Regions from separate parts of the Amycolatopsis silviterrae genome, predicted to be linked through region 1. Evidence: riboswitches for the same ligand, from Rfam matches in the RefSeq annotation. Region 1 holds a riboswitch; each other region holds the start of a gene.
The links. Region 1 has a riboswitch for S-adenosylmethionine ahead of ACFSVL_RS03045 (methionine ABC transporter ATP-binding protein). Riboswitches for the same ligand answer to the same signal wherever they lie in the genome.

Region 2: another riboswitch for S-adenosylmethionine. It lies ahead of ACFSVL_RS00330 (aminotransferase class V-fold PLP-dependent enzyme); the one in region 1 lies ahead of ACFSVL_RS03045 (methionine ABC transporter ATP-binding protein).
Region 3: another riboswitch for S-adenosylmethionine. It lies ahead of thrC (threonine synthase); the one in region 1 lies ahead of ACFSVL_RS03045 (methionine ABC transporter ATP-binding protein).

The regions. Positions count from the first base shown of each region.
Region 1 covers NZ_JBHUKS010000003.1:271,915-281,970, reverse strand. The annotation lists gene ACFSVL_RS03060 (ABC-F family ATP-binding cassette domain-containing protein) at 1-370, opposite strand, end outside; gene ACFSVL_RS03055 (4-(cytidine 5'-diphospho)-2-C-methyl-D-erythritol kinase) at 416-1,384, opposite strand; gene ACFSVL_RS03050 (hypothetical protein) at 1,506-1,976, shown strand; gene ACFSVL_RS03045 (methionine ABC transporter ATP-binding protein) at 2,085-3,098, opposite strand; SAM riboswitch class I at 3,315-3,405, opposite strand; gene ACFSVL_RS03040 (hypothetical protein) at 3,867-4,175, opposite strand; gene rsmA (16S rRNA (adenine(1518)-N(6)/adenine(1519)-N(6))-dimethyltransferase RsmA) at 4,217-5,059, opposite strand; gene ACFSVL_RS03030 (transglycosylase family protein) at 5,151-6,611, opposite strand; gene ACFSVL_RS03025 (TatD family hydrolase) at 6,961-7,785, opposite strand; gene metG (methionine--tRNA ligase) at 8,276-10,056, opposite strand, start outside.
Region 2 covers NZ_JBHUKS010000001.1:64,820-74,875, reverse strand. The annotation lists gene ACFSVL_RS00345 (penicillin-binding transpeptidase domain-containing protein) at 1-389, shown strand, start outside; gene ACFSVL_RS00340 (ArsR/SmtB family transcription factor) at 656-1,351, shown strand; gene ACFSVL_RS00335 (potassium/proton antiporter) at 1,450-2,928, shown strand; SAM riboswitch class IV at 3,025-3,139, shown strand; gene ACFSVL_RS00330 (aminotransferase class V-fold PLP-dependent enzyme) at 3,180-4,499, shown strand; gene lspA (signal peptidase II) at 4,751-5,359, shown strand; gene ACFSVL_RS00320 (RluA family pseudouridine synthase) at 5,356-6,282, shown strand; gene ACFSVL_RS00315 (DUF4189 domain-containing protein) at 6,326-6,871, opposite strand; gene ACFSVL_RS00310 (AsnC family protein) at 7,054-7,983, opposite strand; gene ACFSVL_RS00305 (DUF885 domain-containing protein) at 8,683-10,056, shown strand, end outside.
Region 3 covers NZ_JBHUKS010000011.1:405,001-415,056, forward strand. The annotation lists gene ACFSVL_RS17425 (DegV family protein) at 1-35, shown strand, start outside; gene ACFSVL_RS17430 (DUF3626 domain-containing protein) at 32-859, opposite strand; gene ACFSVL_RS17435 (GNAT family N-acetyltransferase) at 856-1,815, opposite strand; gene ACFSVL_RS17440 (helix-hairpin-helix domain-containing protein) at 2,424-2,981, shown strand; gene ACFSVL_RS17445 (ComEC/Rec2 family competence protein) at 2,978-5,356, shown strand; gene thrC (threonine synthase) at 5,382-6,647, opposite strand; SAM riboswitch class I at 6,661-6,794, opposite strand; gene holA (DNA polymerase III subunit delta) at 6,926-7,897, shown strand; gene rpsT (30S ribosomal protein S20) at 7,988-8,248, opposite strand; gene ACFSVL_RS17465 (DMT family transporter) at 8,642-9,505, shown strand; gene ACFSVL_RS17470 (VOC family protein) at 9,528-9,902, shown strand; gene ACFSVL_RS17475 (class I SAM-dependent methyltransferase) at 9,899-10,056, opposite strand, start outside.

The DNA.
Region 1 (10,056 bases):
TCGCGGTCGGGGTGTCGAGGCCGATCGCGGTGATCCCCAGCCCGTCCACAATAGACCGGACGCGCGCGTCGGCGGCCCATTCGTGCTCGGCTCCGTAGCGCTGCAACACCACGTCGCCGACCGTGCTCCCGTCCGGCAGCTCGGTGCGCTGGGTGACGACGGCCATCCGCAGGTCGCGAACTTGGCTCACCCGGCCGGAATCCGGTTCGCTCAGTCCGGAAAGGACTTCGAGCAGCGTCGTCTTGCCGCCGCCGTTGAGCCCGACGACGCCGATCCGCTGCCCCTCGGCGACACCGAGGGAAACGTTGTCCAGCAACGGCTTCACACCGTAGGACTTGCTCACCGACTCCAGGTTGACCAGGTTGGCCATCCGGATCCTTTCCACTGTGGACTATTGATTCAAGCGATGGTTTTTTCAGGCGTGCACGCGTGGCGGCACGTTGCGCGGTGCGTCGTCGCCGCCGACCACGCGCGCGCCGGGCACCGGGCCGTGCGCGACCCGCACCGTGCGGCACACTCCCGCGCCGGACAGTTCGGCGGCCACCTCGACCGCGGTTTCCGCGTCGGAGCACAGGAACGCGCACGTGGGCCCGGAGCCGGACACACAGCCGGCCAGCGCGCCCGCGTTCACCCCGGCACGCAGCGTGCGCCGCAGGCCTGGCCGCAGCGACACCGCGGCCGCCTGCAAGTCGTTGCCGAGCAACAGGGCCAGCTGGCGAGGATCACCCGACGCGAGCGCCTCCACGACCGGCGTGTGCGACCCGATCCGCGGCGGTTTGCCGTCCGCGCGCAGCCGGTCGAGTTCGCCGAAGACCTTGGGGGTGGACAGGCCCTCCTCGTCGAAGGCCAGCACCCAGTGGAACGTGTGCCGCGCGAGCACCGGCACGAGCTGCTCGCCGCGGCCGGTGCCGAGCGCGGTGCCGCCGTACAGCGCGAAAGGCACGTCGCTGCCCAGCCGGCCGGCGATGGTGGCCAGCTCGTCGCGGGTGACGTCGAGCTTCCAGAGCGACGAGAGCCCGACCAGCGCCGCCGCCGCGTCCGCGCTCCCGCCCGCCATGCCGCCGGCGACCGGAATGCCCTTGCGCAGCACGATGCGTACCTTCGGCGCATCCGCGTCCGGCCTTCCGGCGTAGGCGGCCAGCTCGCGAGCCGCGCGCCACGCCAGGTTGGCACCGTCGGTGGGCACCCTGCGCTCGCCCTCGCCGTACACCTCGAGCCCCGGCTCGTCGGTGGCCGCGACGGTCACCTCATCGGTGAGCGAAAGCGCCTGGAAGACGGTGACCAGCTCGTGGAACCCGTCCGCCCGCAGGTCGCCGACGGCCAGGTGCAGGTTGACCTTGGCCGGGACCCGGACGGTGACTGGTGGTGGAACGACAGCGAGCACCCGTCCAGCCTACGTGGCTGCCGCAGGTCAGGCGCCGCCAGGAGAAAACGTTGGCACAGAAGTTCCCCCAGCCGTCGCTCCGGATTGGCCCGCCGGGCCAGTTTGGAAGTACTTTGGAAGTATGCGCGTGCCGGAGGTCAACCTGTCGGAGCTGTCGCTGCGCCCGCGCCAGGTGGTGGACCAGCTCGAACGTTCGCCGAGCCGTTCGGTCCGGATTCGCCGACGGGAGAAGGACAAACCAGATCTGCTGCTGGTCACCGCCGAGCGCGCGGAGCAGGTGGCTGCCGCGGTTTCGGCGGCCGTCACGCTCCTCGTGGAGCTGATGCGCCGCAACACGGAGACCGCGGAGACCGCCGAGGTGCTGCCCGCCGCGTTCCCGTGGGCGCGGTACCTGTCGGCGGCGGAGGTACGGACATTCGTCGGCGAACTGGCCGAAACCCTGGAGCGAGCCGAATCTCTCGGCAATCCGGTCCCGGTCGCCACCCTCGTCGCGAAGTGGAAGCAGACCGCGGAAGCGCACGCGGATCCGGCGCTGGCCGAGATCCTCCGCCGGAACGACCACAAAGGACAGTCGTCAGGACAGCTGTCCTAAAAGTTTGCCCACGTGACCTGACTGATGGGTCTCCGTGTCCCGCAGACGCGGCGAGGGCCGCCCCAATCGAATGGGACGGCCCTCGAAAACGGTTCGGCGAAAGGGAAATCAGGCAGCGACGACGCTCTGCGGACCGCGAGCCGGCTGGCTCACGTGCGCACCCCGGTCGGCGATCCAGGACAGCGCCGCGTCGGCCCGCTCGCCGCGGACACCGAGACGGAAGCGGGCGATCGGGGTGTCCCCGATGCGGGTGAGCCCGCCGCCGATGGTGGCCAGCTCCACGTCGAAGCGGCTGGCCGCCTCGGGCAGCAGGGCGCCCACCGACGCGAAGCCGATCAGCACGACATCGACCGAGCGGTCGTACTTCGCGGACTGGGCGCGCGACGTCTCGATCGACGGCAGCACCGCCTGCGCGGTCCAGCTGTCCGGCGTCGAGATCAGGTCCAGCACCGTGCCGCGCTCGACGATCGCACCGTTGTCGAGCACCGCGACGTCGTCGCAGACCCGGCGGACGACGTCCGCGTCCGGCGTGGTGACCACGATCGTCACGCCCAGCTCGGCGCGCGCCCGGTCGAGCACGGCGAGCACCGCGCCGGAGTCCTCCGGAGCGATCCCGGCGGTCGGGTCGTCGGCGAGCAGCACGGCCGGTCCGGCGGCGAGCGCCTTGGCCACCGCGACCCGGCGGAGCTGGCCTTCGGTGAGTTCTTCGGGCTTCTGCGTCGCGCGGGCGGTGAGGCCGACCAGGTCGAGCAGCGAGCCGACCCGGCTGCGCCGCTGCGGGCCGTCGACGCCGAGCTGCTCCAGCGGGCTGGCGATGTTGCCGGCGATGGTGCGCTCGGCGATCAGCTCCGGCTTGGTCCCGATCACGCCGAGCTGACGGCGGATCTCGCGCAGCCGCTTGCCGTCGAGCGTCGCGGTGTTGAGGCCGTCGAGCCGCACGACGCCGCGGTCGGGCCGCTCCTGCAGCGCGATGCAGCGGGCGAGGGTCGACTTGCCGGAACCGGACGGGCCCACGACGCCGAACAGCGAGCCGGCTTGCACGTCGACACTCACGTCGCGCAGGGCGGCGACACGATTTCCGTGGAAGGGAAAGGACTTGGACACGTTTTCGACAGTGATCACGAAAGGGCTCCAGGCAAAACGAGGCGCGGCGCCGTTTCCGGGCGCGCCAGGCGTCATCGAATTACCGTCCACAATGGACGGCGCAAGAAACTGCGGAAAAGACGATCAGGCGATGACCATGGAGCGTTGACACGCACATACCGTGCGGCGACCTTCGTCGACTACGCGCCGGCGGGTCAGCAGGAGCGGGCGGGTGACCCTCTTCATCGAAAACAGCCTCCATCGGTCCTGGCGGTAGCACCTGCCCTGCGGAGGGTGGTTGCTGCGACTTCGGCGAGCCAGGTCTCTCAGTCGCTCGGGATGGACGCTTTCGAGTAAAGCCGATCCCATTGGCTGAACGCAAGCTCGTTGGTGCAGATCACACGTCTGGTGGTGCCCGCATACCGGAACACCGCGTCCAGGACCCGGAAACCCGGAACCTCGGTCGCCGAACAGTGCCTCGACCTGCGCACCTGGCCCGCCAGCCGTCGGTCGCGAACAAGTTCGTTCCACTGTGGACGATCAGGAGATCTTATGGATCAATAGTTTTCTCGTTGTCAAGGGTGAGCTGGATGCGTGCCCCGGCACTCTCGCTGCCGCGTCGGCAACCGAGCCGAGATAGCACCTCGAAGCGAAGCATCTCGAACCGAGACAGCTGAACAATCCGTGCCGGGGAGCAGTCGGACTCCCCCGAATGCCAGCGCGCTGAGGAGCCGTCAGTCACAGCAAACCGGCCATCTCGGCAGCGACTGAGAGTAGTTGTACGGACACTCAGAAGGATTGATCCTGCTACCACCGGTACCGCTTCTTCGACGCGAAGTAGGCCACCGGGATCCCGGCCAGCACGCCCGCGAAGGAGAACCCGGCGATGTACGGGCTGCGGTCGTAGGAGGCCTGCTGCGCCCGCGCCATGGACTCGTAGGTGCCGCCGCCGCTGCAGAAGTACGACGGATCGCGCGGCATCACCCGGTCGCCGCACATCACCGCGTCCGGATCGTTGTACCGCATCGCCACCCCGGCCGCGATGCCGAGCAGCCCGCCGACGATCAGCAACGCGCCGACGAGCTGGAACAAGGCCAGCAAGAGGTTCCGGAGCATGCCGCGGAAGCTAGCCCGGTCCCGGCGGGAGGGGTCCCCGGTCAGGCGCCGGCGGCCGCGATCCGGGCGAACGCGTGCACGTCGAGCTGCTCGCCGCGCGTCTTCGGGTCGATCCCGGCCTCGGCGAGCAGTTCGCCCGCCCGCTCGGCGGATCCGGCCCACCCGGCCAGCGCCGCCCGCAAAGTCTTGCGCCGCTGCGAGAACGCCGCGTCGACCACCGCGAACAGCCGCGCGCGGTCCACTCCGGCGACCGGGTCGGTGCGGGTGAACGACACCAGCGCGGAATCGACGTTCGGGACCGGCCAGAACACCGCGCGTGGCACGGCTGCGACCTTGCGCGCCGGGCCGTACCAAGCCAGCTTCACGCTCGGCACGCCGTAGGTGCGGCTGCCCGGCCCGGCCGCCATCCGGTCCGCGACCTCGGTCTGGACCATCACGAGCCCGCTGCGCAGCGACGGCAGCTCAGCCAGCAGGTGCAGCACCACCGGCACCGCGACGTTGTACGGCAGGTTCGCCACGATCGACACCGGCTCAGCGGGCAGCTCAGCGGCGCGGACCCGCAGCGCGTCGGCACCGACGACGGTCAGCCGGTCCGCCGCCTCTGGCGCGCGCTCAGCCACCGTGCGCGGCAGCCGGGCGGCGAGCACCGGGTCGATCTCCACGGCGATGACCTCGGCACCGGCGGCGAGCAGGCCGAGCGTCAGCGACCCGAGACCGGGCCCGACCTCCAGCACGACGTCCCCCGGCGCCACGCCGCCGAGTTCGACGATGCGGCGGACCGTGTTGGGGTCGTGCACGAAGTTCTGCCCGAGCTTCTTCGTGGGCCGGACGTCGAGTTCGTCGGCCAGCCCGCGGATTTCGGCAGGCCCCAGCAGTTCCACCACCGGACGAGCCTACCCAGCGACAACGGGGCATACGAAAACAGGCGGCCGGGAGCGCGAGGCTCCCGGCCGCCTGCCGGAAATCGGAGGGTGCTCAGGCCTTGTGGCCGCAGCCCCATGCGCTGTAGCCGCCGCGGTCCTCGCGCACCTTCTCGGCGATCGCGATCTGCTGCTCGCGGGTGGCCTTGTCGGCCGTCGGGGCGTACTGCTGGCCGCCGTAGGCGTTCCAGGTCTGGCGGTCGAACTGGAGGCCGCCGTAGTACCCGTTGCCGGTGTTGATGGACCAGTTGCCGCCCGACTCGCACTGCGCGATGCGGTCCCACGCGCCGGTGTCGCCGATCGCGGGCGTCGGCGGCTTCTTGGTGCCGACCTTGATGATCTTGGCCTTGGCCTCGACGAGGACCTTCTCCGAGACGTGCTCGCGGGAGATCTCTTCGCCGTTTTTCTTGGTGACCTTGTAGGTCACGAGCTTCTTGCCCGGCGTGCCCTGGTCCTGGACGTTCTGCTGGCCCTGCAGCAACGTGGGGTCGTCGACCTTCTGCACCTCGGGGTCGATGGTCTCTTCCTGGTTGACCATCGACACGCCCATGCGGCTGACGTGGACCTCGGCGCCGTTCTTCAGGCTGACGTCGAGACCGCCGTCGATCGCGTCGTCCGGGCCGAGGTTCAGCTTGAGGTCGGAGACGAACTCCTTGGTGGTCACCGCGGTGGTGTCCACCTTGCGGGGCGCGTTGGTGCCGTCGAAAAGCGTGATGTGCTTGAGGGTCTTGACCTGGACGGTGGAGCCCTCGAGCGGCAGTTCGCCGGACGACGGCATCGACGTCCACGCGCCCTGGGACATCATGCTGCCCATGCCGAGCTGGTCCATGGCCTGGCCGAGCGTGGTCGCGCGGACCCAGGAGGGCCGCGACACGCCGTCCACGACGAGGTTCAGCTGACGCCCGCGCTCAAGCTTGATGACGCCGCCGTCGCCGACCGCGGCCTGTGGGGAGGGCGAAAGCGCGTCGTGCGCGCCGACCGACAGGCCCGCGTCCTCGAGCACCTCGCCGACGGTGTCGCCGTAGCTGTGCACGGTCTGCTGGTGGCCGTCGACGTCGACGGTGACGCTCTTGTTCATCGCGAGCGCCGCCGCGCCGCCGCCACCGATGGTGACCAGCAGCGAAAGCACGGCACCCTTGAGGAAGCGGCGCTTCCAGGTCTTGGTCGCCTCGCGCAGCCCCTCCTCGACCTCGACCTTCTTGGCCTGGGGGGAGGCGGTGCGGTCCTGCTCGACCTCGTCCGGGAGGACGAGCGGCGGAAGCATCGTGGTCTCGGCGTTGATGAGCCGGATCAGCTCGTCCACGTCGACGTCGATCTCCGACATCAGCGCGTCGGCGTCCGGGCCGAGTGCGGCGAGCACGTCCTGCTCGGTCACGCGAAGCTCGTCGGAGAAGTCGATCTGCCCGTAGGCGGTGTCCTCAAGCTCGCGGTCGAGCACGGCCACCGAACCAGCGGAGGAGGAGAAATACGCCGAACCCGCGTCAAGACGCGTGTCATCCTGCCGACTACCAGTCACCGGGTCGTTCCCTTTCCCAAGACATCGCGCGTACCTCGCGCGTCGTCCTTCGTTCGCGACGCACCCTCGGGCGCGCCTCTCAAGTCCGACACCCCCAGCCAGCGCCATCGTCACGGTCCCGAGTCGTACCAACCCCGGTTCCGCTTCCCCGACGTGCACTGACGTGACTGGTGGGCGTATCAGCCGGTTCCGCGTCGCGGTACCGACCGGCACGATCACGGGACAGTAACGGGTGTTGGCAGGTTGCGCAAACACCCCCCGGAGTGTCGTGACTTGCGTCACTCATCAGGTGGACGAATGCGCCTCCTCGAATGTCGCAATCCGTGCAACCCGTTGTGACAGTACGGAATCAGGCAGGCAGCCGGTATGCGCGTTCGGCAGTGGTCCGGACCGCTTCGGCCACCTCGTGGACCGCTTCGCCGCGCAGCTGAGCGAGGAAGCGGACGGTGTAAGCCGTGCAATACGGCTCGTTCGGCCGCCCACGGTAGGGATGAGGCGTCAGAAACGGCGCGTCCGTCTCCGCGAGGAACTGCCCACGCGGCACGATCCGCGCGGCTTCGTGCAGCCCGCGCGCGTTCTTAAAGGTGACCGTGCCGGCGAAGGACAGGATGTAACCCTTGTCGATACAACGGCGCGCGATGTGCTCGTCGCCGGAGAAGCAGTGGAAGACGACCGTCTCGGGCGCGCCTTCCTCGTCGAGGATGCGAAGCACGTCCTCGTGCGCGTCGCGGTCGTGAATCATCAGCGCCTTGCCAAGCCGCTTCGCAAGGTCGATGTGCCAGCGAAACGCCACCTGCTGCGCATCGTGCGGCGAGTAGTCCCAGTAGTAGTCGAGCCCCGTCTCACCGACCGCGACCACCCGCTCACCACGGGCCAGACGCTCCACTTCGGACTGTTCCGCAGGCCCGAACTCCTTGGTGCGCGTGGGATGGATGGCAACCGCAGCGAAAACCCGCGAGTCCCAGGTGGACGCTTCGGAGGCCCACCGAGCAGCCGCAAGATCATCAGCAACGGTGACGACACGAGCAACCCCCGCCCGCTCCGCCCGGTCGATCATCTCCGCGACATCAGCCGCGGTCTTCGCGCCACAAGCGTCGAGATGAGTGTGCGCGTCAACCACCGTCACCGGCAGCCGATCGGGAACCGGCGGAAGCTCACGCTTTTCGTCACCCATGCCCTCAAACTACTGCGCGCCAGCCGCCCAAAGCCGTGAGGGGAACCCTCACAGCCCCAGATTCCCCCAGGGTTCCCCTCACAGCCCCTCGGCGAGCCCGCCCATCCGTGAGGGGCCCCTTCACAGACCCAGATTCCCTCAAGGAGTCCTTCACGGACCACCCCCGCACCCACCCGCCGAAGCGCCCCAATGTGGCATTGGGTGCATCCCACGCACCCAATGTGGCGTTGGGTGCATCCCACGCACCCAACGCCACATTGGGGCGCAAGCCCCACCCCCACCAAAACCGCCACCAACGCACCCAAACCATCGAGGCACCCACACCACCCCCGCACCCCGATACGAAGCCCAAATGCGGACGGCGGGTGCTTGTCAAGGCATCTTTCCCGCCTTGACAAGCACCCGCCGTCCGTCATCACAATCGGGCTTCGGGGTGCCCCCACCGAGGACAAACCGCAATGTCGCCGCCAGGCGACGAGCCGTCAGCCAGTCACTCAGTCACAATCGGAGCCCACTCCGGCCCAGTCTCCCCCAACTTGGGATCCAGCTTCGTAAACAACGGCGTCGGCTTCTCCAGCGGCCGCCCCACCTCGATCGGCCGGGACTCCCACCGAGCCTGCTCCCCCGCGTAATCCCCGGTCAGAATCGGATTGACCCGATCCGGAAGATCAAGATCCTCAACCTCCTGAAGCTCAGGCTGAGCAGCCCAAACCCCAGTCCCGCCCAACGCCTCATGCACCTTCTGCGCCGAATGCGGCAGGAACGGCGTCAACAGGGTGTTCGCGTCACTAACCACCTGCAACGCGGTATGCAACACCGCGTCCCGCCGATCCGGATCCTCCTTGAGCTTCCAAGGCTCCTGATCCGACAGATACCGGTTAGCCGCAGTCACCACCCGCATCGCCTCAGCCGCAGCCAGTTTGAACCGCGACCGCGCCAAATGCCCACCAGCAGTCTCAAACGCCTGCCGAGACAGCGCCTTCAGCTCCTCATCCGCCGGAGCAGGCGCGGTGGGCGCAGGAATCGCCCCGTTGTTCTTGTGCGCCATCGAGATCGACCGGTTGACGAGGTTGCCCCACTCGTTGGCCAGCTCGAAGTTGGTCCGCCGGACGAACTCGTCCCACGTGAAGTCCGTGTCCTGAGTCTCCGGCCCAGCCACCGAGATGAAGTACCGCAGCGCGTCCGGCCCGAACTCGCGCAGGAAGTCGTGGACGTAGATGACCGTGCCCCGGGAGGTCGAGAACTTCGACCCGCTCATGGTGAGGAACTCGCTGGACACGATCTCGTCCGGCAGGTGCAGCTTGCCGTACTTGCCCGCTTCGCCGCCGTGGTCGCCTTCGCCGTTCTGGCCGAGCAGCAGCGCGGGCCAGATCTGGGCGTGGAAGGTGATGTTGTCCTTGCCCATGAAGTAGTACGAGCGGGCGTCGGGGTTGTTCCACCACTCCTGCCACGCGTCCGGCGTGCCGTTGCGGCGTGCCCATTCGACGCTCGCGGAGAAGTAGCCGATGACCGCGTCGAACCAGACGTAGAACCGCTTGAGCGGCTGGTCGCGCCAGCCGTCCAGCGGGATCTTCACGCCCCAGTCCAGGTCGCGGGTGATCGGGCGCGGCCGCATGTCGTCGATCAGGTTGCGGGTGAAGTTGAGGACGTTCGGGCGCCAGTCGGTCTTGGTGCCCAGCCAGTCGCCGAGGGTTTTGGTGAACGCGGGCAGGTCGAGGAAGTAGTGCTCGGTCTCGACGAACTTCGGCGTCTCGCCGTTGATCCGCGACTTCGGGTTGATCAGTTCGGCGGCGTCGAGCTGGTTGCCGCAGTTGTCGCACTGGTCGCCGCGCGCGCCGTCGTAGCCGCAGATCGGGCAGGTGCCCTCGATGTAGCGGTCGGGCAGCGTACGGCCGGTGGACGGGCTGATCGCGCCGCGGGTGGTCTTCGGGACCACGTAGCCGTTGCGGTTGAGGGCGAGGAAGATCTCCTGCGTCACCGCGGCGTGGTTGCCGGTGCTGGTGCGGGTGAACAGGTCATACGACAGGCCGAGGCCCTGGAGGTCCTCGTCGATCTGGCGGGTGTACTTGTCCGCGGTCTGCTGCGGGGTCATCCCCTCTTTGTCCGCCTGGACGGTGATCGGCGTGCCGTGTTCGTCGGTACCGGACACCATGAGCACCCGGTTGCCGGCCATTCGCTGGTAGCGGGAGAAGACGTCGGACGGGACGCCGAATCCGGACACGTGGCCGATGTGGCGGGGGCCGTTGGCGTAAGGCCAGGCCACCGCAGTCA
Region 2 (10,056 bases), on a different contig from region 1:
AGGACGGCATCGGCCAGGGAAAGGTGCAGGTCAGCCCCATGGGTGCGGCGGTAATGGCCGCGACCGCGGCGTCCGGGCGAGCGGTCGTGCCGAGACTGTGGGAGGACGGCACCAAGGTCAACACCGGCTACCACCCGCCGTCGGCCTCGGTGCTGTCGGCGCTGCGGGGGATGATGCGCGAGGTCGTCACCGGCGGCACCGCGACCGGCCTGTCCCGCTCCGGCACGGTGTTCGGGAAGACCGGCACCGCCCAGTTCGGCGACGGCGCGGAAGCGCACGGCTGGTTCGTCGGCTACCGCGGCGACCTGGCGTTCGCGGTCTTCCTGGAGGGGGCCAACGACTCCAAACCGGCTGTCTCGCTGGGCGCGAAGTTCCTCGGCGAGCTGTAGCGGCTCGTGAGTGTTTATGCCGGTCAGAACCCAATGCTGGGAACCTAAGCCGCGATTGATGCCCGTCTGACCGTATCTTCACGTCCGTGAGGGGAACCCTGAGGGAATCTGATTCCCTCAGGGTTCCCCTCACGGACCGCAAACCCCGCCCCCCGGCACCGTCAGCGTCGGCTTAAGCCACGCGGCATTGGGTTCTGACCGGCTTAAACACTCACGACCCCCACGCTTCGGCCGCCGCCGAACTCTCCCCGCTCTACCCTCGCCCTATGGAAACCGTCGCCTTGGCCGAGGTCGCCGCCGTGCTCGCCGATCCGAGCCGCGCGGCCATGTGCCTCGCGCTGCTCGACGGCCGCGCCTGGACCGTCGGCGAACTGGCCGCCGCGGCACAGATCGCGGTGTCGACCGCCAGCGAGCACGTGACCCGGCTGCGGGAGGCCGGGTTCGTGGCCCGGGTGAAACAGGGACGGCATGCCTACGTTCGGCTCGCGAACCCGCGCGTCGCGGAGCTGATCGAGCATCTGGCTCAGCATGCCGAACTGAAACGGCCGTCCGGACTGCGGACTTCGTTGCGGGTACAGCGATTGTCGTTCGCGCGAAGCTGCTACGACCATCTGGCCGGGACGCTCGGGGTCGCGTTGCGGGACGGGATGGTCGATCGGGGACTGATCGACGTGTCGGACGGGCTCGCGCTCACCGATTCCGGCCGCGAGGTGCTGGCCGATCTCGGCGTGGCGGTGCCGGACCGGCCGCGGCGGCCGTTGCTGCGCGACTGTCTCGATTGGACAGAGCGGCGGGAGCACCTGGCCGGCGCGGTCCCGGCGGCGGTGCTGGAGCGGGCGGTCGAAGCGGGATGGCTGACGCGGGACCAGCAGCGCGCGGTGCGGGTTTTGCCGGGCGCGACGGGTCCGTTCGCCGCGTTGGGTGTCGATCTCGCGACGGTGAGTGCCGCCGAGGCGTCGTAACACACTCGCGATGTCCCCCGCACGGTGGTGCGCGGTCGGGAACCGGACACTGCCTCACTATTCTGGACGCCTGGGGCGACCGGGAGGGAGGCGGAGAAGTGGACGAACTTCCCGTGCTCTTGGGCGTCGGAGCGCTGGTTCTGGTCGTCTCGGTCGTCGCGGTGCGGGTGTCCATCCGGCTCGGATTCCCGTCGCTGCTGCTGTATCTCGGAATCGGCGTGGTGCTCGGCGAGGCCGGGTTCGGCATCCGCTTCGACAATCCGGGGCTCACCCAGTCGCTCGGGCTCGCCGCGCTCGTCCTGATCCTCACCGAAGGCGGGCTCACCACGCGCTGGCCCTCGGTGAAACCCTCGCTGGGGCCCGGAATCCTGCTGTCCACAGTGGCCGTGGTGATCAGCATCGCGGTCACCGGCGCGGCTTTGCACTGGCTGCTCGGCCTCGACTGGCGGCTCGCCCTGCTGTGGGGCGCGGTCCTCGCGTCCACCGACGCCGCCGCGGTGTTTTCCGTGCTGCGCTCGGCCGGGGTAGGCAAACGGCTCGTCGGCACGCTGGAGCTGGAATCCGGCATCAACGACGCGCCCGCCTACATCGCGGTCGTCGTGCTCGCGTCCGGCGAGGCGGTCGACTGGTCGCTGCCGCTGCTGGTGGTCTACGAACTGCTCACCGGACTGGTGCTCGGCTTCGCGTTCGGCTGGCTGGGCGCGCAGGCGCTGCGACGGGCCGCGTTGCCGGCCACCGGTCTGTACCCGCTCGCCACGGTCGCGGTGTGCGTGCTCGCGTACTCCTCGGGACAGCTGGCGCACGCGTCCGGCCTGCTCGCCACCTACGTCGCCGGGCTGGTGCTGGGGAATTCCAAGCTGCCGCACCGGTCGGACACCCTGTCGTTCGCCGAGGGGCTCGGCTGGCTCGCGCAGATCGGGTTGTTCGTGCTGCTCGGCCTCTTCGCGTCGCCGACCCGGCTGCTCGAAGCGCTCATCCCGGGCCTCGTCGCGGGCGCGGTGGTGCTGCTGCTCGCCCGGCCGCTGTCGGTGGTCCTGTCGCTGCTGCCGTTCTGGTTGCCCTGGCGCGAGCAGACGTTCCTGTCCTGGGCGGGCCTGCGCGGCGCGGTGCCGATCGTGCTCGCGATGATCCCGCTGTCCGAAGGCGTGCCCGGCGCACAGCGGCTCGTGGACGCGGTTTTCGTGCTCGTCATCGTGCTCACCGTGCTGCAGGGCGCGACACTCAGCCCGCTGGCCCGGGTGCTCGGGCTGGCGAAGGCGGCGCAGGCGCACGAGATCGAGGTCGATTCCGCGCCACTCGACGAACTTGGCGCGGAATTGCTGCAGGTGCGGATCCAGAAGGGGTCGAAGCTGCACGGCGTGTACCTGTCGGAGCTGCGGCTGCCCGCCGGCGCGACCGTCAGCCTCGTGGTCCGCGGCGGGACCGGCTTCACGCCCCAGAAAACCAGCCGGCTGCAGGTCGAGGACCAGCTTCTGGTGGTCACGACCGCGGCCGACCGGGACGCGACCGAACGCCGGATCCGCGCGGTCGACCGGGCAGGCCGCCTCGCCCGGTGGCGCGGGGAATCGGGCAACTGACCTTTCTGTCCTTTGTGGACCTTCTGGGTGACCGTCGTCTCAGATCACGGGACGGGGCTGGTTTCGGTCCCCTGGTTTCCGCTATCGTCCGTAACAGGTCATGAGTGCCAGCGCGAAGCCCCGGCTTGCTGGCCGGCAACCCTCCTACCGCGGTGGGGTGCCCCGGGTGAGGACCAGGCCGGTCGCGCAGCGCGACGGGCAAGCGCGGGCCCCTCGCCGGGGGTCCCCCGGAACGCCGAGGAGGCACCGTCATGACTCTCGCACTCGACCGGCCCACCGCTACTGTTCCCACTGTTGCTGGTGCGACGCTGCGGGTGCCGCTGGTCACGGGCGGCGACATCGGTTACGCCAACCTCGATCACGCGGCCAGCGCGCCCTGTCTGGACGCGGTGCGTTCGGCGGTCGACGAGTTTCTTCCCTGGTACGCCAGCGTGCACCGGGGCGCGGGTTTCGCTTCGCAGGTCTCAACGCGGCTGTACGAGCGCACTCGGGATGTGTTGCGCCGGTTCGTGGACGCGCGCAGCGGCGACTCGGTGATCTTCACCCGCAACACCACTGACGCGTTCAACCTGCTGGCGAAGGCGTTGCCGCGCAAGACTTCCGTGGTTGTTTTCGACAGTGAGCACCATGCGGCGCTGCTGCCGTGGCGGGGGCCGAACGTCCGGCGCGTGCGGTTGCCGCGGACTCGGTTGGCTGCGGTGTCCGTTGTGGACGAAGCGCTTGCGGAATGCCCGCAGGGGCCGCGGTTGGTGGTCGTGGCTGGGGCGTCCAATGTGACTGGTGAGCTGCTGCCGGTCGCCGAAATCGCCGCGGTGGCCCGGAAGCACGGGGCTCGGGTGGCGCTTGACGCTGCGCAGCTCGCTCCGCATCGGCAGATTTCGGTGCGGGAGCTGGATGTTGACTATGTCGCGCTGTCTGGGCACAAGCTGTACGCGCCGTTCGGGGCTGGGGCGTTGATCGGGCGGAGTGACTGGTTGCGGGCTGCAGAGCCGTATCTGGCCGGTGGCGGGGCGACGAAGCTGGTGACCGAGGAAGCTGTCGTGTGGAACTCCGGCGAGGAGCGGCACGAGGCTGGGTCGCCGAATACCGTTGGCGTGTATGCGCTTGGGGTGGCTTGCGAGCAGCTGGCGGCTTCTTGGGATGCGGTGGGGGCCCATGAGGCCGCGTTGCTGGAGCGGTTGCGCAAGGGGCTTGAGGGGCTGCCTGGGTTTGCTGAGTTGCGGTTTTTTGACGCGCCGGTGGACCGGGTCGGGACGTTGAGTTTCGTGGTCGACGGGTTTGAGCCGGGGTGGCTGGCGGCGGTGCTGTCGGCTGAGTACGGGATCGGTGTGCGGGACGGGGCGTTCTGCGCGCATGTGGCTGCTCGGCGGTTGATTCGCGAGGCTGGCGGCGAGGGGCAGCAGGCGGTTCGGGTGAGTCTTGGGCTGGGGAGCACCGAGGAGCACGTGGACCGGGTGGTGCTGGCGCTGCGGCAGATCGTGGCTCGGGGGGCTCGGTGGGAGTACGCGAAGGTGGATGGGCGGTGGGGGCCCGTGGGGGATACGCGGGAGCTGCCGTCGTTTTGTGCTTGATGGGGTCTCGGGTTGTGCGGCAGCGCTGGTGACCACGGCGCGGGATTTGCCTGGGTTTGTGCTTGAGGGTCACCAGCTGTGTTTGATGGCGCCGGCTTCGCCGTCGCGTGCGGGATCGCTTTTAGCCGGCGTTTGGGGTGAGCGGCGGGAGGGGCCTTCGGCCTGTCCCGCCGCTCACCCCAAACGCCGGCGCGATCCCGCGGTTGTGGTCCGGTTGGGTGTGGTCGGGCTGGAGAGTGGACAATGGGGGTGTGAGCACCGATCCTTCGCCGTCTGAGTCCGAGGTCGAGCCGTCTGCGGAACCGCCTGAGCGGGGGGCTGCCGAGGAGGGCACGCCGCTGCCTAAGAGGCGGGTTTGGGTGGTGTTCGCGGTCGCGGCGCTGCTGTGGGCGATCGACTTGATCACGAAGAACCTCGTGGTCGCCAATCTTGAGGGCAAGGAGCCCAAGCCGATCCTCGGCGGGCTGATCTACCTGCAGGTCATCCGCAATCCGGGGGCCGCGTTCTCGATGGCTACCGGCATGACCTGGGTGCTCGCGCTGGTGGCGATCGGCGTCGTCATCGCGATCGTGTGGATCTCGCGCAGGCTGCGCTCGGTCGGCTGGGCGATCGGGCTTGGGCTCGTGCTCGCGGGGGCGCTCGGCAACCTGACCGACCGGTTCTTCCGGGAGCCGGGGCCGTTGCGCGGCCACGTCGTCGACTTCATCTCCGCGTTCGCGCCCAACGGGCAGGGCTTCGCGATCTTCAACATCGCCGACTCCGCGATCTGCGTCGGCGGCGCGCTGATCGTGCTGCTGTCCCTGCTCGGCAAGGACTACGACGGCACCTCCACCCGCGGCAAAAAGAAGGAAGACGCGTGAGCGCGCGCATGCTGCCCGTCCCGGACGGGCTCGACGGGATGCGCGTCGACGCCGGGCTGGCGAAAATGCTCGGGCTGTCCCGCACCGTCGTCGCGGAACTGGCCGCGGCGGGCGACGTGCTGCTCGACGGCCGCCCGGCGGGCAAATCCGACCGGCTCGCCGCGGGCGGGCTGCTTGAGGTGACGCTGCCGGAACCGGATCGTCCGGCGGAAATCGTCGCGGAGCCGGTCGACGGCATGAAAATCCTGCACGATGACGACGACATCGTGGTGATTTCGAAACCGGTCGGCGTCGCGGTGCATCCGAGCCCCGGCTGGACCGGCCCGACGGTCGTCGGCGGGCTCGCCGCGGCCGGGCTGCGGATCTCGACGTCCGGCGCGGCCGAGCGCCAAGGCGTCGTGCACCGGCTCGACGCGGGCACCACCGGGGTGATGGTGGTGGCGAAGAGCGAGCACGCGTACACCGTGCTGAAGCGGGCGTTCAAGGAACGGACCGTCGACAAGGGCTACCACGCCGTCGTGCAGGGCCACCCCGATCCGACGCGCGGCACCATCGACGCGCCGATCGACCGGCATCCGCGGCACGACTACAAGTTCGCGGTCGTCGCGGGCGGACGGCCGAGCGTCACGCACTACGAGGTGGTCGAGGCGTTCCGGGCGGCGTCGCTGGCGCACGTCAAGCTGGAAACCGGGCGTACCCACCAGATCCGCGTGCACTTCTCCGCGCTGCGGCACCCGTGCGCGGGCGACCTGACCTACGGCGCGGACCCGGTGCTGGCCCGGAAACTCGGCCTGACGCGGCAGTGGCTGCACGCGCGGACGCTCGGTTTCGCGCATCCGGCGGACGGCCGGTGGGTCGAGTTCGAGGCCGAGTACCCGGCCGACCTGGCCGGCGCGCTGGAGATCCTGCGGGACGGGAACTAAAACCGGCAGCGACGCAGACCCGCGCGGGGCAGGCCCCGACCGGCTATCGGTCGGTGCAAGCCTCGCGGATCCAGTGGCCGCCGCCGGCATTGGCGACGGCGTTGGTTTCGGCTTCGGTTGCGGTGGTGCCATGACCGCCCCGGTACCGGCCGGTACTGGGGTTGTAGGCGGCGGCGCCACAGCTGTTGACGAATTGCGTAATGAGCGTGCAGTCGGAACGGCGACAGTTGTCTAGCGCCTGTCGGCCGGCTGCGGCGGCGGAATCGGCATTAAAGGACGCGCCGCTGCTGCCATCGCGCGATATCGCGATGGCCCCGTAGTACATCGCCGATGCTGTGTCCGCCAGCGAGTACGTCGTCGGCGGTGGCGCGTATACCAGCGGTGGCGGCGTGTACACCGGTGACGGTGGTGCCGCGGGCGTGGGCGATTCTTGTGAGCTTGCCGGGGGTGCGGAGGGATTCGGTGTCGGAGGGCTGTGCGGATTGGCATATGCCAAAAAGGCGACGAGGGCGCTGACCGTTGCGGCCGCTCCGCTGACCGCGGCCCAGTTGGTCTTCTTGGGCGGCGAGGGCTTCGAGGTCACCTCCATGCCATCCTCTCCCCGAGGTCAGATTCGCCAGTCCGTGCCGGGCCTGAACAAGACTAGCGCCGACCCGGGCCGTCCGGCAGCTGTGCTTTTCTTTTCTCGAGAATTGAGGCAGCCGATTCTTGGACTGATGGCGCGAAACTGTTCTTCACGTCATCGGTTACTGCGATGCCGGTATTTCGCCGCTAGTCGACGGCCCAGGTCAACGTGCGCTCGTCCGGCTCGGGCCGGGGGCTCCAGCGCACCGAGACCACCCGGGTCGCGGTGGGCAGGACGTACACGGTGTGCCCGCCGAGCGTCTCGCCCGGCTGCACGCCGATCTTGTGCGGCGGCCGGGACGTGAGCGAAACCGGGGCCTTCGCGACGGTCTCGCCGCTGTCGGTGACGAGTTCGAGGTAGTTGTCGGGCAGCGAGGCGAACGGGATCGGCCCGCGGTTGGTGATTTCGGTGTGCACGACGACCGCGCGCTCGCCGTCCTCGAGCCGGTAGCCGGCCGCGCCGAAGAGGAAATCGGCGGGATCCTGGACTTCCAGCAGCTGCACGGAAAGCTGTTCCCCTTCCAGCCCCTGCGACTGCATCGTCTCGCCGATCCGCCCCTTCCTGGCCGGCGCGGCGGCGGGCCGGGGTTCGTCGCCGCGAGCCCAGGACGCGGTCTGCGGGACGCCCCACGTGCTGACGACGGGATCCGGAGCCGGATACGCCCCGGACTGTCCATTGTAGACGTTCGGGGCGGGCATTCCGGTCTGGACGGGGGAGTACGCGCCGGACACCGCCGGGGCCTGGCCGGGGAACGCGCCCGGAATCCCGGCCGGTCCCGGGGCGTACGGGCCGGACATGCCCGGCCCGGCGGGGATCCCCGTCTGGCCGGGCGGGTACGCGCCGGTTCCGGGAGGTGGGTGCGGGCCGGAATGCCCGGGCGTTTCGGGGCCGGGGATCCCGGACTGCGCGGGCGAATGCGGGCCGGACCCGCCGGGAGCGCCGTTCGGAACGGGAGTCGCGGCTGGGCCTCCTGGCATCGCGGCTGGGCCGGACTGCATTGGTCCCGGTGCTCCGGCGGGGCCGGACGGCATCGAACCCGGCATGGGTGCACCCGGCATCCCGGGCGCTCCGGCCATGCCGCCGGGCGCCGGAACTCCGGACGACGACGGGCCGTTCGGCATCCCCGGCTGACCCGCGGGCACCCCGTTCGGCATAGAGCCAGGCGCTCCGGCCGGGCCCGACGGCATCCCGCCCGGCCTCGGCCCGGCCGCGGGAAACGGCACCGACCCGGGCCCGCCCGGATACCCGGGAGCCTGCGGACGCTGCCACGACGCCGGAGCCCCGGAAATCGCCGCCCGGAGCCCGTTCGGGTCGCTTTCGACGCCGACCAGCAGCGGCAGCCCGCTCCCGGACAGCGCGACCAGCCGGTACGCGACCTCCCGCGGATCCATCCCGACCTTCGCCGCCAGCTCGTGCACAGCCGCCTTGCCCAGCTCGGCGAGCGCGGCGAGCAGGCGGATGTCGGCGGGATCGGTCACGGCCACTCCGGCAACGCTACCGCCTCGCCCGCCGGACCCGGCCGCACCACCGCGTCCGGCGTGCCCCGCGCCACCTCGGCGGACGGCGAACGCGGGCCCCGCCGCACCATCGCAACGGACAGCGCAATCCACCCTCCCGTCGAACACGCACCGCAGCCGATCGGGCACAAGTTCCGCCCCGCGGCACGCGGATCCGCCTGCCGAGGGACCGGCCGCGCCGGATACGGGCGTCGGCGGCCCGATCTCGATTAGGGTCGGAACCGCACCTTCGCCACCGAACCCTGGGGGTCCACGCCGATGTCCGTCGTTTCCGATCTCGCCGACGAGTTTGTCGAAGTGTCGTTCGACCACGAGCCGCTCGACGCTGCCATTCTCGGCATCCGGCCCGCCGCGCCGGGGCTCGGCGATCCGTCGGCAGAGGCGGAGGCGGCGTTCCGGGAGCGGCTCGTCGCGCTGCGGGAGCGGGCCGAGGCGGTCGATCCAGCCGGGCTCGACGCCGCTGATCGCGTCACGCGCGACGTCCTGCTCAGCTCCGTCGACGGGCACCTCGACCGGATCGACAGCCGGGCCGTCGACTTCACCGTCACCGACCTGTTCGTCGGGCCCGCCGCCGGGCTGCTGTCCGCGCTGCCGATGATCACGGTCACCGGCGAAACCGCGGAGGCGCACCTCACCCGGCTCACCGCGATCCCGGAGTACCTGCGGGTCGTCGCGGGGCGGCACCGGGACGGCATCGCGGCCGGGCTGCTGCCGATCGAACGCCTGGTCAAGGCCGCGATCGCGCACCTCGACCGCTACCTGGCCGAGCCCGAGAGCGACCCGCTGCTGCGCCAGCCCGCCCCGGACGACGAGTTCGCCGCGCGCCGCGAGCAGGTTCTCACTGAAGTCGTCCGCCCCGGCTTCCGCGAGTACCGCGACTTCCTGGAAGCCGAAGTCCTCCCGCACGGCCGCCCGGACGACAAGGCAGGCGTCTCCTGGCTCCCCGGCGGCGACGAGATCTACGCCCGCCTCGCCCGCACCCACACCACCAGCAACCGCACCCCGCAGGAGCTGCACGACACCGGCCTCGCGGTGATCGCCGGCCAGGTCGAGCAGTACCAGGCCCTCGGCGAGCGCGTGTTCGGCACGCGCGAGCTGCCGGAGATCTTCGAGCGGCTGCGCACCGACCCGAAGCTCCGCTGGACGAGCGCCGACGACCTCCTCGACACCGCCCGCACGGCGATCTCCCGAGCCGCGGCCGAGGCGCCGAACTGGTTCGGCCACATCCCGCAGCACCCGTGGACCGTCGAGGCGGTGCCGGAGGACTCCGCGCCCGGCGCGCCCCCGGCGTACTACATGCTGCCCGCCGCCGACGGGTCCCGGCCGGGCGTCTACTTCGCGAACACCTACCAGGCCACGGAGCGGTTCCGGCACACCGCCGAGGCCACCGCGTTCCACGAGGCGATCCCGGGCCACCACTTCCAGCTCAGCACCGCGCTCGACCTCACCGAGCTGCCGCTGCTGCGCCGCGTCGGCAACTTCACCGCGTACGCCGAGGGCTGGGGCCTCTACACCGAGCGCCTCGCCGACGAGATGGGCCTGTACTCCGACGACGTGTCGCTGCTCGGCATGCTGACGCTGGAGTCGATGCGGGCCGGCCGGCTCGTGGTCGACACCGGGCTGCACGCGCTG
Region 3 (10,056 bases), on a different contig from region 1:
CCGGGGTGCTCGGCGTGGTCGTGCAGCGCGCCTAGCCGGTTTCCTGGTTGCCGAATCGCGCGAGCAGGTGCCAGACGCGTTTGAGATCTTGCTCGTCATGGTCGGCTGCGTTCCCAAGGATGCGCGGGTCGAGGTATCCGTCCTCGGCGAGTTCGGTGCCGAGCGCGGTGAACTTCGGTCCGCGGTAGTCGGGGTGCCGGAGCAGTTCTCCGGTGGCGATCCGGAATCCTTCGTGCCATTCGACCGTAGCCAGTTTTCGGGCCGTCGCCTCGATTTCGGTTCCTCGGTAAGACGGATCGAGAACCAGCGCTTCGACGTCCCGAGCAAGCTCCACCTCGCCGTGCACCTGTGCCTCGATGTAGTCGTCCAGCGGGTCTTTGCCGTCAGCCTCCGCAATCGCGACCAGTTCGGACAGGCGCGCCTCGACGCCGAAAGACGTCGGCTCGAAAACACTGTCGGGATAAGCGAAAGTGGTGCGGGACATCGTGTGCCGCGCGAGCCGGAGATGCGCCGAGCCGAACCGCGGCGAGCCGCCTGTCGTCCGGCCGCGGAAATTCAGCGACCCGTATTTCGGCCGGTGCGTGGCCGCGACGTCGTCGTAGACGCCGGCGAACAACCGGCTTTCCCAGCGCCAGCGGTCTCCTCCCGGATGCGCGGTCAGCCCGCCGTTGCTGACGCCGGTCTCGAACTGCGAGCGGTACCAGCCGTCTCGCGCCATCTTCTCCAAGATCGGCACTCCGTCGACCAGCCGGTCCGGGTGGAAGTGCAGCGTGACCCGCCACGACGGGTCCGCCGGGCCACCCGTCGCCAGCGCGGCGATGTGGGCGACCGCGCGTTCCCAAGGTTCCGTGCGAATCACGGCCAGACCATGGTGATCGTGCGCTCGAAGTTGACGTAGCCAGCGCGCCGGAACGCTTTCGCCATCGGGATATTGCCGAGGTCCGTCGCCGCCCGGATGCGAGGAACCTCCTGCGCGGCAAGAATTCGGGTGCCCTCGGCGAGGATTTCGTCGATGTAGCCGTTGCCGCGATGTTCAGGCAAGACCGCGAGGTACCCGATGATCGGGTTGTAGTTGTTGCGGGCCGGCGTGACGAACCCGACCGGCGTGCCGTCGGGCAACGTGGCGACCCGCCACCAATCCCGCGGACTGCGGTAATGCGCCAGTTCGTCCTCGTAGTGCCTGATCGCCGCTTCGTGCGCGGACATCCGGGTCAGGTCGTCGCGGCTGTGCGCGTCGAGCGTTCCGTCCAGGACTTGGGCCATCAGGTCGAGGATCTCGTCGTCGTCGCGGACCGGACGGAAGATCAGCCGGTCGCGCGGCGGGACCGGAGTGCCTGGCTGCCAGTCGAAACGCAGCCGTTCGGCGAGCAGCCGGGCCCCGGTCTGTTCGAGCGCGGTCATCCGGTCTTCGACCACGCTTCGGGTTTCGGGTCTTTCGCGCCAATCGGTGGGGACCATGCGGTTGTACGCCGGCGGCCGGGCACCCGTGGGCAGGATCTCGGCAATCGCGGTCCGCAGCAGTTGAGCGCCGACAGTCACGTCCTCGAGATCGAAAAAGTCCAGCAGAAATGGGACTTGCTCCTCGGCCCGTCCCCACCACGCGGCCCTGGCGACGAGTTCACCCCGGCGAAGCGCGACCCACATCCAGTCCGGCCGTCGACGGCCGGCGGCGAGATCGTCGGCCAGTTCGTGGTCGAGGGCGTAGGTGAGCTGGCAGAAGAGATCGAGTTCTTCCGGCCCGGTGAGAGGGCGCAGGGTCAGGTCGGTGTGGTCCACAGCTGAGGCGTGCTCCCGATGCGTTCGACGGCTTGTCACCAGGTCTAGCGGACGACACCGGCGAGCGCGAACGCTTTTTGCTCACCATTGCGGCAGGTCAACCGCTCAGTATGACTGCGAACCCTGACAAACTCCGGCGCGTCTCCCCGCCGCGCGGCCGAGTTGTCCCCAAGGGGCGGGTTGTCCACAGATCGTGCCGAACCCTCTCGCCGCCGCGGCGGCCGGGGCCTAGCGTCGATCGTGTGTTCGATCAGTCCGCCCGGGATCCGGGCACTCCCGTCAACGTCAGGCTCGCCTGGCTCTCCGACCAGCTGGCCGCGGCCTCGCAGGCCGCCGGACCCGGCCGCCGGTCCGCACGTCGTCGCTGGCTGCCGGGCGGCCAATTGCTTGGCGACGGCCCCCGGAACACAGCGCTGTCTGCAAGTACCGACAGTGCACCTCCGCCGGACACCCTGCTTCCTGGCGCGACACCGCTCCCGCGGCCACCGGGCCGGAACACACGCCTGTCTGCATTTGCCGACCACCCACCCTCTCCAGAAAACGAGCTGCCCGCAGGAAAACTAGTGCGCCGCTGGCTGCCGCAACCCAGCGCACCCCGGTGGTTTCCCGGATCGAACGGCATACCCGGCTTCCTCTCCCGTCGAGGGGTGGTCTTCGCTCTAGCCTTACTGGCAGCCGCTGCCGTAATAGCCGGTGGCCTGGCGATCTTCGGCCGCTCACCCGCAGCCGAGATCGCCCCGCCACTGCCGACGGCCCGGGCCCAGACCCCGCACGCGCCGAAGGCCAGCGAAAAGCTGGTCATCAGCGTCGTCGGCCACGTGCGCGCCCCAGGACTCGTCACTGTGCCGTCGGGTTCCCGTGTCGCCGATGCTCTCCGTGCGGCCGGCGGTGCCAACCCCGGCGTAGACCTGACCGTACTGAACCTTGCCCGCAAACTCACCGACGGCGAGCAGGTGGCGGTCGGCGTCGCCGCTGCTCAGGCGGCACCAGCCGGTTCAGCGGGCGCGGCCAGCAAGATCGACCTGAACTCCGCGACGGCCGAACAACTCGACAGTCTCCCCGGCGTCGGCGCGGTCACCGCCCGGCGCATCGCCGACTGGCGCACCCAGCACGGCGGATTCTCGAGTGTCGAACAGCTACGCGACGTAGACGGCATCGGCGAGAGCAAGTTCGAAAGACTTCGCGAGCAGGTGACGGTCGGATGAAGCCGGCACCCGAAGAAAATCCGCGACGCGACCACGATTTCCGCCTCGTTCCCGCCTCCGTCGCCGGATGGGCGGCGACGCTCGCCGGGCTCCAGCTCGGCTGGTGGGTCGCGACCGTGGTGGGTGCTGTAACGGTCATCGGGGCCGCAGTGCTTCTCCTCCGCGGCCGTTCCCGCTACGCCGGGGTCGGGGGAGCGTTAGTGCTAGTCGGGCTCGTCGCAGCAGTGCCGACCGCTCTGCGCATTCACGACGCGGCATCCGACCCGTTGGGAGCCGCTGCCACGCACGGCGTCACGGCGACGCTGCTGGTCGAGATCAACGAGCGTCCCCGGCCGATCCACCAGGCGGGCTATGCGGATCAACAGGCGGGAACCCGGTCGGTGGCGATCCCGGCACAGGTCATAACGGCCACAGTGGACAGTCAGCCAATCGAATCGACCGGCCGGGTTTTGCTGCTGGCACCCGTCGCCGGATGGAACGGCCTGCTGCCAGGCCAGGAAGTGACGACGTCCGGCCGTCTCATGCCCGCACGTGGCGGCGAGCTGACGGCTGCGGTCGTCTCTGTCCGGGCCGCGCCGGCTGACGTCGGGCAAGCCCCGTGGTGGCAGCGCGCGGCGGCAGTGCTGCGGAACAGTTTGCATTCGTTGTGCGGGATCCTGCCGGAGGAACCGGCGGGCTTGCTGCCCGGACTGGTGCTGGGCGACACGAGCGCGTTGCCGCAACGGGTCGAGGCCGAGTTCACCGCCTCCGGGCTCACCCACTTGATGGCAGTGAGCGGTGGAAACCTCGTCATCGTAGGCGGAGCCGTCCTGCTGCTGTGCCGATTGGCGCGAGCCGGCCCGAGGTTTTCCGCCGCAGCGGCAGGCACCTGCCTGGCCGGATTCCTCGTGCTGGTCGGTCCCGAGCCGAGCGTGGTGCGGGCAGGTGTCATGGGCGGCATCGGCTTGCTGGCGCTGGCCCTCGGCCGACGCGGTTCGGCGCTGCCCGCCCTGGCGTTCGCGGTGTGCGTGCTGGTCGCGTGGGATCCGACGATGGCGGCCAATTTCGGTTTCGCGCTTTCCGTTCTCGCCACTGCGGGACTGGTGCTGCTCGCCCCGCGATGGGCGGATTCGTTGGTGCGAAGGGGAGTTCCGCCGGGTTACGCCGAAGGCCTGGCCGTGCCGCTGGCCGCGTTCGTAGTCACCGCGCCGGTCATCGCCGGGATGGCGGGCACGGTCAGCCTCGTCTCGGTGGTCACCAATGTCCTTGCGGCACCAGTGGTCGCGCCGGTGACCGTGCTGGGCGTGCTCGCGACCGTCGTCGGGCCATGGTGGCCGGGTGCCGGGCACCTGCTGATCCGATTGGCGGATCCGGAAGCACGATGGCTGCTCACCGTCGCCCGGCATGGCGCACGAACGCCCGGAGCAACGCTGTCCTGGCCCGGTGGCTGGTGGGGCGGATTGTGCGCGGCGGCCTTGCTGGTCGTTCTCGTGGTGGCGGCTCGGTTTCGTCGCCTCCGGCTGCTGGTGGCGATCGGACTGGTTGTCGTGCTGTTGACGGTCGTGCCGGCCAAGGTCCTGCTGCCTGGCTGGCCGCCGCACGGCTGGGCGATGGTGGAATGCGATGTCGGGCAAGGAGATGCGGTCGTTCTCGCCACTGCCGAACCCGGCCGGGCCGTCGTCGTCGACACCGGGCCGGAACCTGGGCCGGTCGACGAATGCCTGCGGAGGCTGGGCGTCGAACGAGTGCCGTTGCTGCTCCTGAGCCATCTGCACGCGGACCACATCGGAGGTCTCGCCTCGGTGTTCGACGGACGGGCGGTCGGCGCGATCGCGGTCGGGCCGGGGCGCGCTCCGGCGTGGGCGTGGCAGTCGGTTTCCGGCGAAGCGCGGCGTCGTGGCGTGCCGCTGGTGCAGTTGAGCGAAGGGCAAAAGCTGGAATGGCCGGGGCTGTCGCTGGACGTGCTCGGTCCGCGCTACGCCACCACCCGGTCGCCTGCCCTGCAGGACGGCACGATGATCAACAACAGCTCGGTCGTCCTGCGCGCCGACACCTCGGCTGGCCGGGTTTTGCTGACCGGAGACGTCGAACTCGCCGCGCAGGCGGACCTGTTAGCCGAGGGCGTCGACCTGCGGGCCGACATCCTGAAGGTGCCGCATCACGGCTCGCGATACTCGCTGCCGCAATTCCTCGCGGCGGTGCGGCCGCGCACGGCGCTGATCAGCGTCGGCGCGGGCAATGGATACGGGCATCCGAGCAAGTCCACAGTGGACGTTCTCGGCACGATGGGAGTACTGGTCACCCGGACCGACGTGGACGGCGACACGGCCGTTCTGCCAGGCGGAGGCGGACCGGCGGTCGCACGCCGGGGTGAGCCCCGGGGCCCGCCGCGGTAGGGCGTGCGGACCCCGGGCCAGTGCGTCAGTAGCCGAGCGCCTTGGCGACGGCTTCGGCGGACGGCGGCACGGTGGCCTTCGGGCCGACGTGGTTCTCGATCGCGTCGAGGGTCTTGAGGCCGTCGCCGGTGATGAGGAGGACGGTTTCGGCGTCCGGGTCGAGCTTGCCGGTTTCGACGAGCTTCTTCGCGGTCGCCACGGTGACGCCGCCCGCGGTCTCGGTGAAGATGCCTTCGGTGCGCGCGAGCAGCCGGATGCCTTCGACGACCTCTTCGTCGGTGACGTCCTCGATCGCGCCGCCGGTGCGGTTGACCACGTCGAGCACGTACGGGCCGTCGGCCGGGTTGCCGATCGCGAGCGAGCGGGCGATGGTGTCCGGCTTCACCGGCTGGACCACGTCGTGGCCGTTGCGGTACGCGGCGGAGACCGGCGAGCAGCCGGTGGCCTGCGCGCCGAACACCTTGTACGGGCTGGCGTCCACGAGACCGAGCTGGCCCAGCTCGCGGAAACCCTTGTCCACCTTGGTGAGCTGCGAACCGGAGGCGATCGGCACGACGATCTGCTCGGGGATCCGCCAGCCGAGCTGCTCGGCGACCTCGTAGGCGAGCGTCTTCGAGCCCTCGGAGTAGTACGGGCGGACGTTGACGTTCACGAACGCCCACTTCGGGTGCTCGCCGGCCAGTTCGGTGGCGAGCCGGTTGACGTCGTCGTAGTTGCCGTCGACGGCGATCAGGTCGCCGTCGTACACCGCGGTGGTGAGGATCTTCGCGCGCTCGAGGCTCTTCGGGATCAGCACGACCGACCGCCAGCCGGCGCGCGCCGCGGCGGCGGCCGTCGCGTTGGCCAGGTTGCCGGTCGACGGGCACGCGAGGACCTCGAAGCCGAACTCGCGGGCGGCGGCCAGCGCGACGGCGACCACGCGGTCCTTGAACGAGTGCGTCGGGTTGCCGGTGTCGTCCTTGACCCACACGCTCTTGAGGCCGAGCGCCTTGGCGAGCCGGTCCGCACGCACCAGCCGGGTACAGCCGGGTTCGGTGTTCGGGGTCTCCTCGACGGTCGAGGGGACGGGAAGGAGCTTCTTGTAACGCCAGATGTTGCGCGGGCCCGCCTCGATGTCCTCGCGGCGGATACGGCCGAAGTCGTAGGCGACCTCGAGCGGCGAGAAGTCTTCGGCGGAGACGAATTCCGGAGCGAGCGGCTGCCGGTGCCCTTCTTCCTTCGACACCAGTTCGACGGCCGGACCGAGGTCGATCGTCTTGTTGGCGGAGGTGGCGCTGAGGGCTGCAGTCATCGCGAGGTTCCTTTCCTCATCTGCCCCGCCGAAGCGGGCCGGAATTGGCACCGTGGTCGTCAGCTACCCCGCGATCGCGGGATGACAGGCTGTACGCCGGTTGCCGGGGCTTCGTCGGGCCGTTCCCTCTGCCCCTCTGGATGAGCGGTATTCGGTTGTCGGAGCACCGGTGGGCGCGTCCTCGGCTACACCGTACGACATCCCGATCAGCTCGTGCCACGGAGGCGGCCCACATCACCGGGGCGGGCGGCCCGGCGACCGGGTGAGAGGATGGCCGGGTGACCACCGCACCCGCGCCGCTGCACCTCGTCACGGGCGAGGAAGAACTGCTCATCGAACGGGCTGTGCGCGCCTCGCTCGACGCGGCCAAGGCCGCCGACCCGACGGCCGACCTCACGCGGATGCGGGTGTCCGATCTCACACCGCCCGTGCTCGCTGAGCTGGTGAGTCCTTCGCTGTTCGCCGAGGGGCGCGTGATCGTGCTGGAGTCGGCGCAGGACATCTCGCAGGAGCTGTCCGACGCGGTCCTCGCGTACCTGAAAGCGCCCGCCGAAGGCATCGTCCTCGTGGTCGTGCACAGCGGCGGCGGGAGGAGCAAAGCCGCCAAGGCGCTGCCGGGCGCGTTGAAAAAAGCGGGCGCGGAAATCACCGAATGCCCGAAGCTCACCAAGCCGGCCGAGCGCGAGTCGTTCGTCCGCAACGAGGTGCGCCGCGCGGGCGGGAAGATCGACGGAGCCGGCTTGATGGCGCTGCTCGACTCGGTCGGCTCGGACCTGCGCGAGCTGTCCTCGGCGGCGACGCAGCTGGTCGCCGACACCGGGGGAGTCGTCGACGAGCAAGCGGTCCGCCGCTACCACACCGGACGCGCCGACGTGACCGGCTTCGCGGTGGCGGAAAAGGCCGTCGCGGGCGACCGGGCCGCCGCGCTGGAGTCGCTGCAGTGGGCGATGCAGCTGGGCGTCCCGCACGTCCTGGTGGCGGACGCGCTGGCCGACGCGGTCCGCACGATCGCTCGCGTGTCCGCCGCCGGGCGCGGCAATCCGAACCAGATGGCGGGCGAGCTGGGCATGCCGCCGTGGAAGATCCGCAAGGCGCAGGGCCAGTCCCGCGGCTGGGGCCAGGACGGCCTGGCGTCCGCGATGCGCGTGGTCGCACGGCTGAACGCCGAGGTCAAGGGCGCGGCGGCCGATTCCACCTACGCACTGCAGCGCGCGGTCCTCGACGTGGTCGCGGCCAAGGGAGACCGCTGAGCGGTCAAGGCGTCTGCCGCCGCGCCCGCTGATCCGGGCATCGAAAAGGCCCGGCCGCCGAAGCCGCCGGGCCTTCCGGAAAGACTGCGCTCAGAGCTGGTTCGCGCGCTTCGCGAGAGCCGACTTCTTGTTCGCGGCCTGGTTGGCGTGGATGACGCCCTTGGTGACGGCCTTGTCGAGCTTGCGGGCGGCGTCGCGCTGCAGTTCGAGGGCCTTGTCCTTGTCACCGGCTTCGGCGGCCTCGCGGAACTTGCGGATCGCGGTCTTCACCGAGGACCGGATCGCCAGGTTGCGCTGCCGCGCCTTCTCGTTCGTGGTGATGCGCTTGACCTGCGACTTGATGTTGGCCATGGAGGCGTTCCTCTTTCACTCGGTGAAGGTCGCTGCCGCGTTCGCGTGGCTCCGGATCAGTCCTGAGGGGACTGCCGGGTTTCCTCCCTGACGGAATGCCGCACGGCAACAGTCGAAAATCTTAACAGCCCTGCTCGCGGCCCCGGCGCGGGCCCCGGAGCCGGAATCCGTTCGGCATTCCGCCTGCGGCTCCGTTACGGTGGATCTTGGTAGTGCCTAGGGTTCCGTCGCCTGCCCGTGGTCCCGCAGAGCGGGTCGCGAAGACAACGAGGGCGGGCGGGGCTGGTCCGAGCGGCACCTTCGGCGGGACACCGAGCCCTGCCGTTCATCTGACGGGACAAAAGCCTGGAGGACCCGGTCTTCAGCATGCGCTGAAAACCTGAAGGGGTCCGGATGAACACCACTGCCCTCGCCATGGTCCTCGTCGCCGCGGTCGTGCACGCCTCGTGGAATCTCGCCGCCAAACGGGTTTCCGGCGGACCGCGGTTCGTCTGGCTGTACTACACCGTTTCGGCGGTGGCGATGCTCCCGGTGATCGCGGTCGCGCTGGCCGTCGAACCGGAACGTCCACAGTGGACCTGGCTGGTCGCCGCGCTGGTCACCGCGGTCCTGCACGTTGTGTACGGGATCGTGCTGCAGCGCGGCTACGAGGTCGGCGACCTCTCGATCGTCTACCCGCTGGCGCGCGGCACCGGACCGCTGGTCTCGGTGCTCGTGGCCGTCACGGTCCTGGGAGAACGGCCGGGCGTGCTCGGGCTGATCGGTGCCTTCCTCGTGGTCGGGGGCGTCCTGGTGATCAGTCTCGGCGGCGGCAGCACTGGCGACGCCCAAGCCCGGCGCGCCGGGGTGTTCTACGGCGTCGCCACCGGAGTGGTCATCGCGGCTTACACGCTCTGGGACGCGCATTCGGTCACGTCGCTGAGCGTGCCGCCGCTCGTCTACTTCGGCGGCGGCGCGATCGCCCAGAGCATCCTGCTCGCGCCGACCGCCGCGCGCGGCCGGTCCGACATCAAACGGCTGTGGCGCGATCACCGGCGCGAGGTGCTGATCGTCGGACTCGCCTCGCCCGCCGGATACCTGCTGGTGCTGTACGCCCTGCGGATCGCGCCGGTCAGCCTCGTCGCGCCGGCGCGCGAACTGTCGATCGTCTTCGGCGGGGTCGCCGCCTGGCTCGTGCTCCGCGAGCGCAACGCGGTCCGCCGGCTCGCCGGCTCGCTGGTGGTGCTGGCCGGGATCGCTGCGATTGCGGTCGCCTGAGCGGCTCAGGTAGGCAGGACCCATGGACGTACTGAGCAGCCGGGTGCTGATCCACCCCCGCGACCACGAGGTGTCGACCGCGTTCTACCGCGACGCTCTCGGCCTCGCGATCGAGCGCGAGTTCCCCGGCGGCACGCGGTTTTTCGCCGGCGGCGGGTCGATCGAGGTGGTCGGCACCGGCGAGGCCGGGCCCGGTCCGGACGTCAATCTGTTCCTGCAGGTCCGCGATCTCCCGGCGACGCTGGCCGAACTGGCCGGGCGCGGCGTCGAGCCGGTGCGCGAGGCGCGCCGCGAACCGTGGGGCACCGACGAGGCGTGGATCGCCGACCCGGACGGCCTGCGGATCGTCCTCGTCGAGGTCCCGGAGGACCATCCGTTGCGCCGCGACAAGCGCTAGCCCGGTTTCACGGCCCGCAGCTGGGCGGCGAGCGCGGCGAACCCGGGCGGGTCCCAGGTCCAGGTCTGCAGGTCGGTGAACCCCGCGGCGGCGGCTTCGCCGGCGAGTTCGTGCCGCGTCACCGGAAGCCACTTCTCGTGCGCCGACAGCAGCA